Regions from separate parts of the Lentibacillus cibarius genome, predicted to be linked through region 1. Evidence: riboswitches for the same ligand, from Rfam matches in the RefSeq annotation. Region 1 holds a riboswitch; the other holds the start of a gene.
What was found. Region 1 has a riboswitch for FMN ahead of ribD (bifunctional diaminohydroxyphosphoribosylaminopyrimidine deaminase/5-amino-6-(5-phosphoribosylamino)uracil reductase RibD). Riboswitches for the same ligand answer to the same signal wherever they lie in the genome.
Positions count from the first base shown of each region.

Region 2: it holds a riboswitch for FMN, as region 1 does, so the genes downstream of both, FFL34_RS03275 (ECF transporter S component) here and ribD (bifunctional diaminohydroxyphosphoribosylaminopyrimidine deaminase/5-amino-6-(5-phosphoribosylamino)uracil reductase RibD) in region 1, are expected to answer to the same signal.

Region 1 covers NZ_VCIA01000001.1:2,522,474-2,527,591, forward strand. The annotation lists gene FFL34_RS18660 (hypothetical protein) at 1-34, shown strand, start outside; gene FFL34_RS18665 (hypothetical protein) at 28-306, shown strand; gene FFL34_RS12375 (DmpA family aminopeptidase) at 411-1,391, opposite strand; FMN riboswitch at 1,579-1,729, shown strand; gene ribD (bifunctional diaminohydroxyphosphoribosylaminopyrimidine deaminase/5-amino-6-(5-phosphoribosylamino)uracil reductase RibD) at 1,926-3,032, shown strand; gene FFL34_RS12385 (riboflavin synthase) at 3,013-3,618, shown strand; gene FFL34_RS12390 (bifunctional 3,4-dihydroxy-2-butanone-4-phosphate synthase/GTP cyclohydrolase II) at 3,643-4,845, shown strand; gene ribH (6,7-dimethyl-8-ribityllumazine synthase) at 4,956-5,118, shown strand, end outside.
Region 2 covers NZ_VCIA01000001.1:648,839-653,956, reverse strand. The annotation lists gene FFL34_RS03290 (potassium channel family protein) at 1-292, opposite strand, end outside; gene FFL34_RS03285 (thioredoxin family protein) at 726-1,289, opposite strand; gene FFL34_RS03280 (M20/M25/M40 family metallo-hydrolase) at 1,471-2,529, shown strand; FMN riboswitch at 2,639-2,785, shown strand; gene FFL34_RS03275 (ECF transporter S component) at 2,984-3,574, shown strand; gene FFL34_RS03270 (hotdog fold thioesterase) at 3,622-4,008, opposite strand; gene FFL34_RS03265 (1,4-dihydroxy-2-naphthoate polyprenyltransferase) at 4,027-4,962, opposite strand.

The DNA of each region.
Region 1 (5,118 bases):
TTTGTTCTCGTTTTACTATGTACGGAAATGGTGATTATCCGGGCGGTAGAGACATCTGTTGGAAGCTTTTTGGAAGCAGCAATGGTTGTGTTTGGTTATTTACTCTTTTTTGGGCACCAAGTATTTGAGATTGAACAGGCTATCTCCATCTGGGCACTGACCTCCACCTCCGTCCTTGGTATTGCAATGCAGGGACTGGCACTGCAATGGGCATTTGCTAAAATAGATGCATTTTTCCAGCGGTTTAAAGATGAACAATCGCCGGAAGCGGAAGAACAGTTAGAATTTAAAGTGAAACAGTGGTAGATACATTGAAAACGCGAGAGTTCGAGGCGGAAACGCCAAAGTTTGGAACGAAACCGCCAGAATTTGGAGCGAAATCACCAGAATCACGTTCGGCACCGCTAGATTTATTTTTCCAGCGGTGCCTTTTCCACAACGCGTTCTTTACGTCCTTCTGTTGTTTCCGCATTGCGGAGCGAGCTGATGACCGCTTCTTCTGTCGCCTCCACGACAGCTTGAAAAAGTCCATTCATTACGGGATAATCGTCACGAAGAAATGACATGCTCTCTAAATGCGAATCAGATTGATGATGATACGTATTGGCTGTAGAAAAGGCTATAGCAACGTCCCCGCTTCCATGACCAATGTGGCTGCCGGTCCTGCCAAGTCCCGCGGCACAACGTTTAGCAAGCCGCTGTAGCTGCCGGTCGTAAAGGGGTGCATCTGTAGCAATGATCATCATGATAGATCCATCCGGGGTGTCTAGCTGAACCCGGCTGAAATCGGCGAAAAGTGCTTCTTCCCGTTTGCCGAAATTACTAAGTACGAGACAGCCGACGGTATAGCCTTCAACGATACGTGAGGATGTTCCAATCCCACCCTTATACCCAAAGCAGACCATTCCTTTGCCCGCGCCAACCGCACCTTCTTCCACCGGACCAACTGATGCGGATTGGATCGCCTCTATGGCATGTTCTGGTTTGACCGCCTGCATCCGCATGGTGTTTAAATAGCTATCATTGCATTCGCCAACGACAATATTTAAGGAACTTTCTGTATCACCAATCGCTAGGTCTTGTTCAAGCATATAGGTGAGTGTCCCTTGCAAAACCGCACCAACACTGAATGTATTCGTAAGCATAATCGGTGATTCCAGCAAACCAAGCTCGTCCACTTGTACAAGGCCGGCTGTTTTTCCGTAGCCATTAATCACTGCGCTGCCTGCTCGGACCTTTTGCCGAAATAGATTACCGTCATGGGGAAGGATCGCAGTAACTCCGGTACATATCGTATCCTCGTTATTCACTTTTTTGTATAGCGTTACATGACCGACTTGAACCCCGGCAACATCAGTAATTCCGTTCATGTATCCTTTTTCCAATTGCATGTCGCTGCCCCTTTCTTCTAGAAATCTATCTGTATTATAGCAGACTAACCCCTAGTATTTAATTGAATAGATCAGACCGGCGAAGGTATTATTTTAAGTAATTCCCAAATATAATTATTGACTAAATCCGTCCAAATGAGGTACATTTAATAATAATCAGTCAAAATAAAATAATGGAACATATAAGATATTCCTTCGGGGCAGGGTGAAAGTCCCTACCGACGGTGATGAGGCACAGCTTCAAAGTCCGTGACCCGTGCGGTTATGATTAAAACCAAGCGGTGGACCTGGTGTGAGTCCGGGACCGACAGTGATAGTCTGGATGGGAGAAGGAATTTTTTAGCTGGTATGCAACTGGACTGCATGCAGGTAAACGGTATCGTTACTTGTGTGGCTGTTTTGTTATATGATACATACCTGAAAAAATTCTGCTCGTCTACCTCTGAAGGGAAATCTCAGGGGTTTTTTTATGCACTGAATTTATATAAACATAAGAAACAGGACTGCTTTCAATTGATCGTGGAGGTGTACGGTGTGAATGATGAATACTATATGGAATTTGCTTTAAACCTGGCAAGGTCTGCCACGGGGCAAACTAGTCCTAATCCCCCGGTTGGCGCAGTTGTCGTCAAAAACGGTGAAATTCTTGGAATGGGAGCACATTTGAAGGCAGGAGAGGCCCACGCCGAAGTACACGCGCTACAGATGGCGGGTGATAAGGCGAAAGGGGCAGATATTTATGTCACGCTCGAACCGTGCAGTCACCACGGAAAAACACCGCCGTGTGCTGATTTGCTTGTGGAAGCTGGAATCAGGCGTGCAGTCATTGCGGTTATGGACCCGAATGAAAAAGTCGCCGGGCGTGGTATTGACAAGCTGCGTATGGCGGGCATTGATGTGAAGCTTGGCGTGCTGGAAAAAGAAGCTGCGAAGGTCAATCGTACATTTTTTCATTACACACAGACCGGAAAGCCATTTGTAACCTTAAAGACAGCAGTCAGCCTTGATGGGAAAACCGCGACACATACCGGGGACAGCAAGTGGATTACTGGTGAGGCGGCACGTATGGATGTGCACCAATATCGTCATACGCATGATGCTATTTTAGTCGGGGTAAATACGGTGCTCGCGGATAATCCGAGCCTGACTTCCCGCTTGCCAAACGGCGCGAAAAATCCGCTCCGTATCATACTTGATTCAACCCTACGCACACCACTTACGTCCAGTGTTGTGACCGATCAAAAAGCAGAGACCTGGATCATTACCGGAAATCAGGTAGGAGCTGCAGCGATCCCCCCTTATGAAAAACTTGGGGTGACCGTAATTTCACTTCCGGCAATTGATCCGGATACCATCCTGCGTTATTTGGGACACCACGGCATCATGTCATTGTTTGTTGAAGGCGGATCAGCAGTCCACGGATCTTTTCTTATGGGGGGTCACATCAATCAGCTTGTTCAGTACATAGCACCAAAACTGATTGGTGGGAAAGATGCGCCTGGTGTTATTGGAGGTAAGGGATTTAACGCTATGAACGATGTTTTGCCGATGGTCATCAAGTCAGTGGAAACGATTGATGAAGATATAAAATTGATTGCTGAACCACAGGAGGAAGATACACATGTTTACCGGGATTGTTGAGGAAATAGGAAGAATCAGGCAACTGGAGGAGGTTTCTAAGACGGCGGTACGGCTGACCATCGAAGCGGCGGTTGTACTGGATGATGTACAAATCGGAGACAGCATTGCGGTTAATGGTATATGCCTGACGGTTACCGATGCAGACGATGATGCTTTTGCAGTGGATGTTATGCCGGAAACGATCAAAGCCTCTTCACTTCGCACACTGGAGGAAGGATCTTCAGTGAATCTCGAACGGTCTATGCCGGCAAATGGCAGGTTCGGCGGTCATTTCGTCACTGGTCATGTGGACGGGACGGGAACGATCGTCGGAAAAACAAAGCAGGAAAATGCGGTCTATTATACAGTCGACATTCCACCGGAGCTTACCGACTACTTTATCGTGAAAGGTTCGGTGGCAGTCGATGGTGTCAGCTTGACGGTGTTCGGAATCAGTGGTAATGAAGTGACGCTGTCGCTCATTCCACATACCGTTTCACAAACCGTACTAGGTAACAAAGTTGAAGGGGATTGTGTCAATGTAGAATGTGATGTGCTGGCCAAACATGTTCATCATTTGGTAGGCAAACAGCACAAACAAAATTAAAAATAAACGAAGGAAGTGGACAACATGTTTCATACAATTGAGGAAGCAATTCATGATTTAAAAGAAGGAAGACCAGTCATTGTCGTTGATGATGAAAACCGGGAAAATGAGGGTGATCTGGTTGCGCTGTCGGAAAAGGCCACGCCCGATGTGATTAATTTTATGATCACGCATGCAAAAGGACTTGTCTGTACATCCATCAAACCGGATCTGGCAAAGAAATTAAAACTCCCACTCATGTCAAATGATAGCAGCGATCCATTTGAGACAGCATTTACTGTCAGCATTGATCATCGGGAAACAGCGACAGGCATCAGTACGGAGGATCGATCAAAGACGATTCGCGCATTAACTCACCCCGATACGGTGGCGGCAGATTTTAAACGGCCAGGTCATGTTTTTCCACTCATTGCCAAGGGTGGGGGAGTGTTAGAGCGCCCGGGTCATACGGAAGCATCTGCTGATTTGGCTGCATTATGCGGCGCATTCCCATCAGGGTTTATCTGTGAGATCATTAAAGATGACGGTACAATGGCCCGTGTCCCGGACTTGCAGGAAATGGCAGAAATATTTGATTTAAAACTGATAACGATCGCTGACCTAATTACGTATCGCAAACAGTATGAGATGCATGTCACACGGGAAGTAGAGACTACACTGCCGACTGCGTTTGGAACATTTCGTGTGTATGGCTATACTAATGATTTGGATGGGAAGGAACATATAGCGCTCGTTAAAGGAAAAATCAATCCAAAAGAGCCCGTCCTTACCCGAGTGCATTCAGAATGCCTGACCGGCGATGTATTCGCTTCTTACCGTTGTGATTGTGGCCCTCAACTGAATGAAGCATTGAAACAGATTGATGAGGCCGGCTCAGGTGTACTGATTTATATGCGTCAAGAAGGTCGTGGAATCGGGCTTTTGAATAAATTACGTGCCTACCATTTGCAGGATGACGGAATGGATACAGTGGAAGCAAATGAGCAGCTGGGATTTGCTCCCGATATGCGCGATTATGCGATAAGCGCACAGATTTTAACCGATTTGGGTGTAACACAAGTGAAACTGTTGACCAACAATCCGCAGAAACTTGACGAACTGCAGTCGTATGGTATTCAGGTAGAAAAACGGATACCGCTTGAGACCGATGTTCGACAAGAAAACGAACATTACATTTATACAAAGGTACACAAAATGGGACATTTACTGCAATCACAACAGAACTGAACAACCGGAAAAGTCGCGCGAAAACGAGGAAAGTTGCGCGGCCCAAGCCGAAAGTCGCGCAACCATCATACAGGCTCAAGCCAACAGTCTTAAAAAAGGAGATGATTGAAATGGGAAAAATAGTCGAAGGAAGTCTTGTAGGAACGGATTTGAAAATCGGTGTTGTTGTAGCCCGGTTTAATGAGTTTATTACAGGCAAATTGCTGGAAGGTGCACTAGGCACACTCAAACAGCACGGGGTGAAGGAAGATAACGTGGATGTTGTTTGGGTGC
Region 2 (5,118 bases), 1.9 Mb from region 1:
TAGTGGTTGCGGCGAGCGTCGTAATATAAAATGTCAGCATGCCACCGCCGGAAAGTAGAAGAAGAATGCCAATGATTCTGCCTGGAACAGTAAGTGGAACATAATCACCATAACCGACTGTTGCGCCGGTGATAAACGCCCACCATACACCATCAAAAACGGATGGAAATTGATTTGGCTCGACAAGGTGAATGATAAATCCAAATAGGATCATGAGTACAAAAATAGACAGGAGAAGCCTTACAGCTGCCGGCATACGGAAATAAATATGTTTAAATACTTCGAGATTCACTTTGTTCACCTGCCCATGTTTTTAGTAACGTCAGAAAATATAGACTTAGGAGGACCTTATAAAAAACTATAAAATTTAGCGATATAACTTTTACTTGCAAGGACGCTTCCTTTTGTTCTGTGTTCGTGCCCGGATGTATCATAGCATGACGATAATCCATTAAAATTACACACATAGTATTGGCAAAGGTCCAAAACTTTCATACGCCATAAAAGGTAATTGCAGTCCATACACGGGCGTGATTGACATTTGCTGAAAGATGTTTCCGTCATGATAAGGAAGAGACTGGGAAAAAAACTAAACAAATCAGTTCTAAATACGAACGATATGTGTTTTCCCTGCGCTTATTTCATTAAGCAAAAAACCCGAGTTGATTCAGAAATATCTGAATCGACTCGGGTTTTTCTTTAACTAAAAATCTTCTGTTCCAGTATTACAGATTCAAATTTCTTTTCAAAGTGGTTTTGATGCTTTCATAAACTTCCTGCCAGAAGTCAGTATTGTCACGAAAGGATTTAGTCATAAATCGGCGTATTTCTTTTGACTTTTCCTTATAATCATCGTGATCGCTTGGTGGTAGTTGCTGTCTGGAATGGTCGACGAATTCCTGGATTTCTTCCGCTCTCGGTCCCCATACCGCCACTTCTTTTCCATTGCTATCGATGAAAATGAACTTGGGAATTGATCGTGATGTTCCATTAGTCAAGTATTGATCCATCAGCTCAAGGTTTTCATCTCGGGGTAGGAATTTAACCGGTATGTCAGCCTGTTCAGTGAGACGAAGCAAGATAGGTGTGTTGAGCATCGCATCGCCACACCAGTCCTCCGTGAGCACAATAACGCGAAGGTCATGCGCTGCCAAGTTCCGAATAAACTGCTCATCCTCCGGTAATGTGAAATGGTCGTAAATATGTAGTAAGTTTTCTTTGTTTTTCTGCATCGATTCTATATATGTGTCCGGGTCCATGCCTTGCTCAAACCATTGCTCAAGGGTCATTAGTCGACGCTCCTTTTTTTACCATTTTCTTTCTAAAGTGTACCTGAAGAAGAATATTCTGTAAATTAAAGTGCTTGGTTCGCTTTATATTATCTACAATAGGGCATTTATTCGTGTGGCTACGCGTCGTGGAAAAAATTTGCTATGATTGTATGGAAGAGTATGAGAGGGAGGTTTTTTGATGGAGCAGGCGAACAGGTCGTTTTTAATGGATTTGTTGCATACACCGTCACCGTCAAGTGATGAGGTGGCCATTCAGAAAAAATGGATAAACTATGTAAAGGATTTTGCGGATGAAATCAAGACGGATAATGCCGGCAATGCAATTGGAATTATAAATCCGGATGCTGAATTTAAAGTATTATTGGCAGGTCATTGCGACGAAATTGCACTTGTTATTAACCGCATTGATGATGAGGGATTTCTTCATTTTGATAAAATGGGTGGCATAAATCCAAAGGCTGCTGTTGGAATGAAAGTGACCGTACTTGGGCACAACGCTGAATCAACGGGGGTTATCGGTGTCAATGCACAACACCATGGTGGCCTGAAAAACGATTTCGGATTAGAAGATTTGTTTATTGATTGCGGTTATAAAACAAAGGAAGAAGCGGAGCGGTTTGTACAGATAGGTGATTTGGCTGTTTATAAGACTAATCCAGAGCTTTTAATGGACAGGTATGTATCCGGCCGCGGTCTGGATAATCGGACAGGGGCATTTATTGTTGCTGAAGTTCTGCGGCGGCTTTCAGATAGAGGAAGCGATGTTGGTGTTTATGCGGCCAGTACCGTAAATGAGGAAACAAATATGGGAGGTGCGTATTTTGCTGCTGCCGGTATTAAGCCAACTATGGCCATCGCTTGTGATGTTACATTTGCCACGGATTATCCAGGTGTGAATAAAAATAAACACGGCGATGTTAAACTTGATGGCGGTCCGGTACTGGCAAAAGGCGCTCCCATTAACATTAAAATCAATAAGATGCTCGAAAAAACAGCTAGAAGACGGAATATTCGTGTACAGTATGAACTGACACCACGTATGACAGGGACAGATGCAGACCGTATGCGACTGACCGGTCCCGGTGTTCCCATTTCACTGGTTTCTCTGCCACTCAGGTACATGCACTCACCTGTCGAAACGTCTAGTCTTAAGGATATGGATGAGGAGATAGAATTACTTGTTACTATGCTGTCTGAAATGACGGGTGAAGAAAGTTTAAATCCATTAGATGACTAGATACCTTCAAATTCGGTTGAAGACGTCGTAGAAAGATTAATTTCACAGCTGCAAATGACTTTTCAATGAAAGAAAATTGTAGTATAATACATGTAAAATAACATATCGATTCCATCTTCGGGGCAGGGTGCAATTCCCGACCGACGGTAAGAAGCACTATGCTGTTTTAAGTCCGTGACCCGTCTGCATGAATGCAGCGGTGGACCCGGTGTGAGTCCGGGACCGACAGTTACAGTCTGGATGGGAGAAGATGACGAGCCGGAATTCGGTGCATGCGTGCGTGTACCTTAACTTTCCTGTGACGTGACACCCTAAAGCCCCTAATAGGTTTTAGGGTTTTTTATGATAGGTTTCCGGTTTAACGTTTTGGACCGAAAACCAGACGCGACAGGATACGGCTCACCCTTCATCAGTGTAAGATGCGAATCGGTGAGGATGAAGGAGGAGACGGGTGATGCGACCAACCGCGCAATCATCAAAATTAGTTAAACTTGTTGTCCTGGCATTGCTAGGAACGATTTCTTTGGTGCTATTCTTTTTGAATTTTCCACTGCCATTTTTACCACCATATTTAAAAATAGACTTCAGTGAAGTACCGGCATTGATGGCGGCACTGATATTTTCACCGGTGGCTGGTATTATTGTAGAAGGGATTAAAAATTTGTTATATCTAGTTGTATCCGGTGCCGGCGATCCGATAGGTGTGGCATCAAACTTCTTTGCAGGGGTTATGTTTGTCGTACCAGTAGCTGTACTGTACCATCGGTCAAAAGGTGTCAAGAGTGTGGTTTCAGGGCTGGTAACTGGTACCATTGTTATGGCAATTGGGATGAGCGTTTTAAACTATTACCTGATCTTACCGGCTTATGCTTGGTTTACAGGAGCTCCCGAAATGGCTGCAACCACGGTGAAATGGATAACAGTTTCCGGTGGAGTGCTGCCTTTTAATATGATTAAGGGAGTTATTGTAGGCGTCTTATTTGTACCCGTATTTATTAAAATGAAGGCTTGGATAGAGCAAAAACAGACGAATTTAGCAGCATAAGGAACTTTAAAAAAGCGGGAGTGCCATCATGACACTCCCGCTTTCATTTACTTTTTCTTAGGAACGACGCTAATGGTACAACGGGATATGCACAGAAGTCGGTTATGCTCATCGGTGATCCGCACTTCCCACACCATCGTTTGTCTTCCTTTATGCAAAGGTTCTGCTTTGGCGGTAACAATACCTTCGCGCTTGGATTTGATATGATTGGCATTGATTTCGATGCCAAACACGTCGAACTTTTCGTTATCAATGTTCATATATGCGCCGATACTTGCGGCGGATTCGGCTAATGCGACATTTGCACCTCCGTGCAAGAATCCTGCAGGCTGGTGTGTACGCTCATCAACGGGCATGGTCATGATGACAAGATTTTCATCAAGTAGCTTTGTCTCAATACCGAGTGTTTCCATTAATGTTTCGGAAAAGTCCATGAGATAAGTCCCCTCTCATTACAAATAGGCACTGACCAATAATGAAATGCCAATTAGGAAACCATACATTGTGTTCGTTTTACCTGTGGCAGCCATGGCCGGCATCATTTCTAGCGAGTTCGTCTTGCCGCGGAATTTGCGAATAACGTCAGCTGCCTTAAAAATACTTAAAAATGCCAGGATTGACCACATCGGTAAAATTCCGGTAATCATGTAAATAACGGTTAAGCTGTATGCGGTGATAAATAAAATGGCCAGGAATCTAATGGCATTTTTCCGTCCGAGCAGAATGGCGACTGTTTTCCGCCCATTTTCCTTATCTCCATCAAGATCACGGATGTTATTGGAAAGCATAATTGCCCCGATAAAAATCGCAACCGGTATCGACAGCCAAATGACCGAACTTGTCAGTGTTGATGTTTGAATATAATAGCTGATTCCAATAATGACCGTCCCCATAAAAAATCCGGAGAAAAGCTCGCCGAATGGTGTGTAGGCAATCGGGTACGGACCACCTGTATACAAATAACCGAATAACATACACACGATGCCAATGACAGCAATCCACCAGCTTGATGCCATACAGATATAAACACCTAACAAAATGGCAATGGCAAAAAACGTAATTGCTAATCGAAGCACCGTTCTTGGTGAAATACCATCCCGGACAATCGTACCACCGATGCCGACTGATTTATCATTATCCAACCCCAGAATAAAGTCATAATATTCGTTGAACATATTGGTGGCAGATTGGATAAGGATGGATGCCAAAAGCATAGCTAAAAATAATAATAAGTTAATATGCTCCTCTGTCAGTGCAAACATCGTTCCAACAAATACCGGAACAATAGATGCTGTCAGTGTATGTGGACGTAAGAGACGCCACCACACTTGCAAGCCGCTGCGTTCGTTGAGTGCCTCTTTTATTGAATTATCGTTTGTCGAATTCACGTTTCCCCTCTCCTTTAGTGCTTTGGGATTCAACTTAGCGTTTACTATATCAATACAAGTTTAGGCAATTCGTTAAGGCCTGTCAATTGCCTATCGTCATGAAATCATCACAATTAGACACCAATCCTTGAGGAACTTAATAAAAAAGAATAAAAT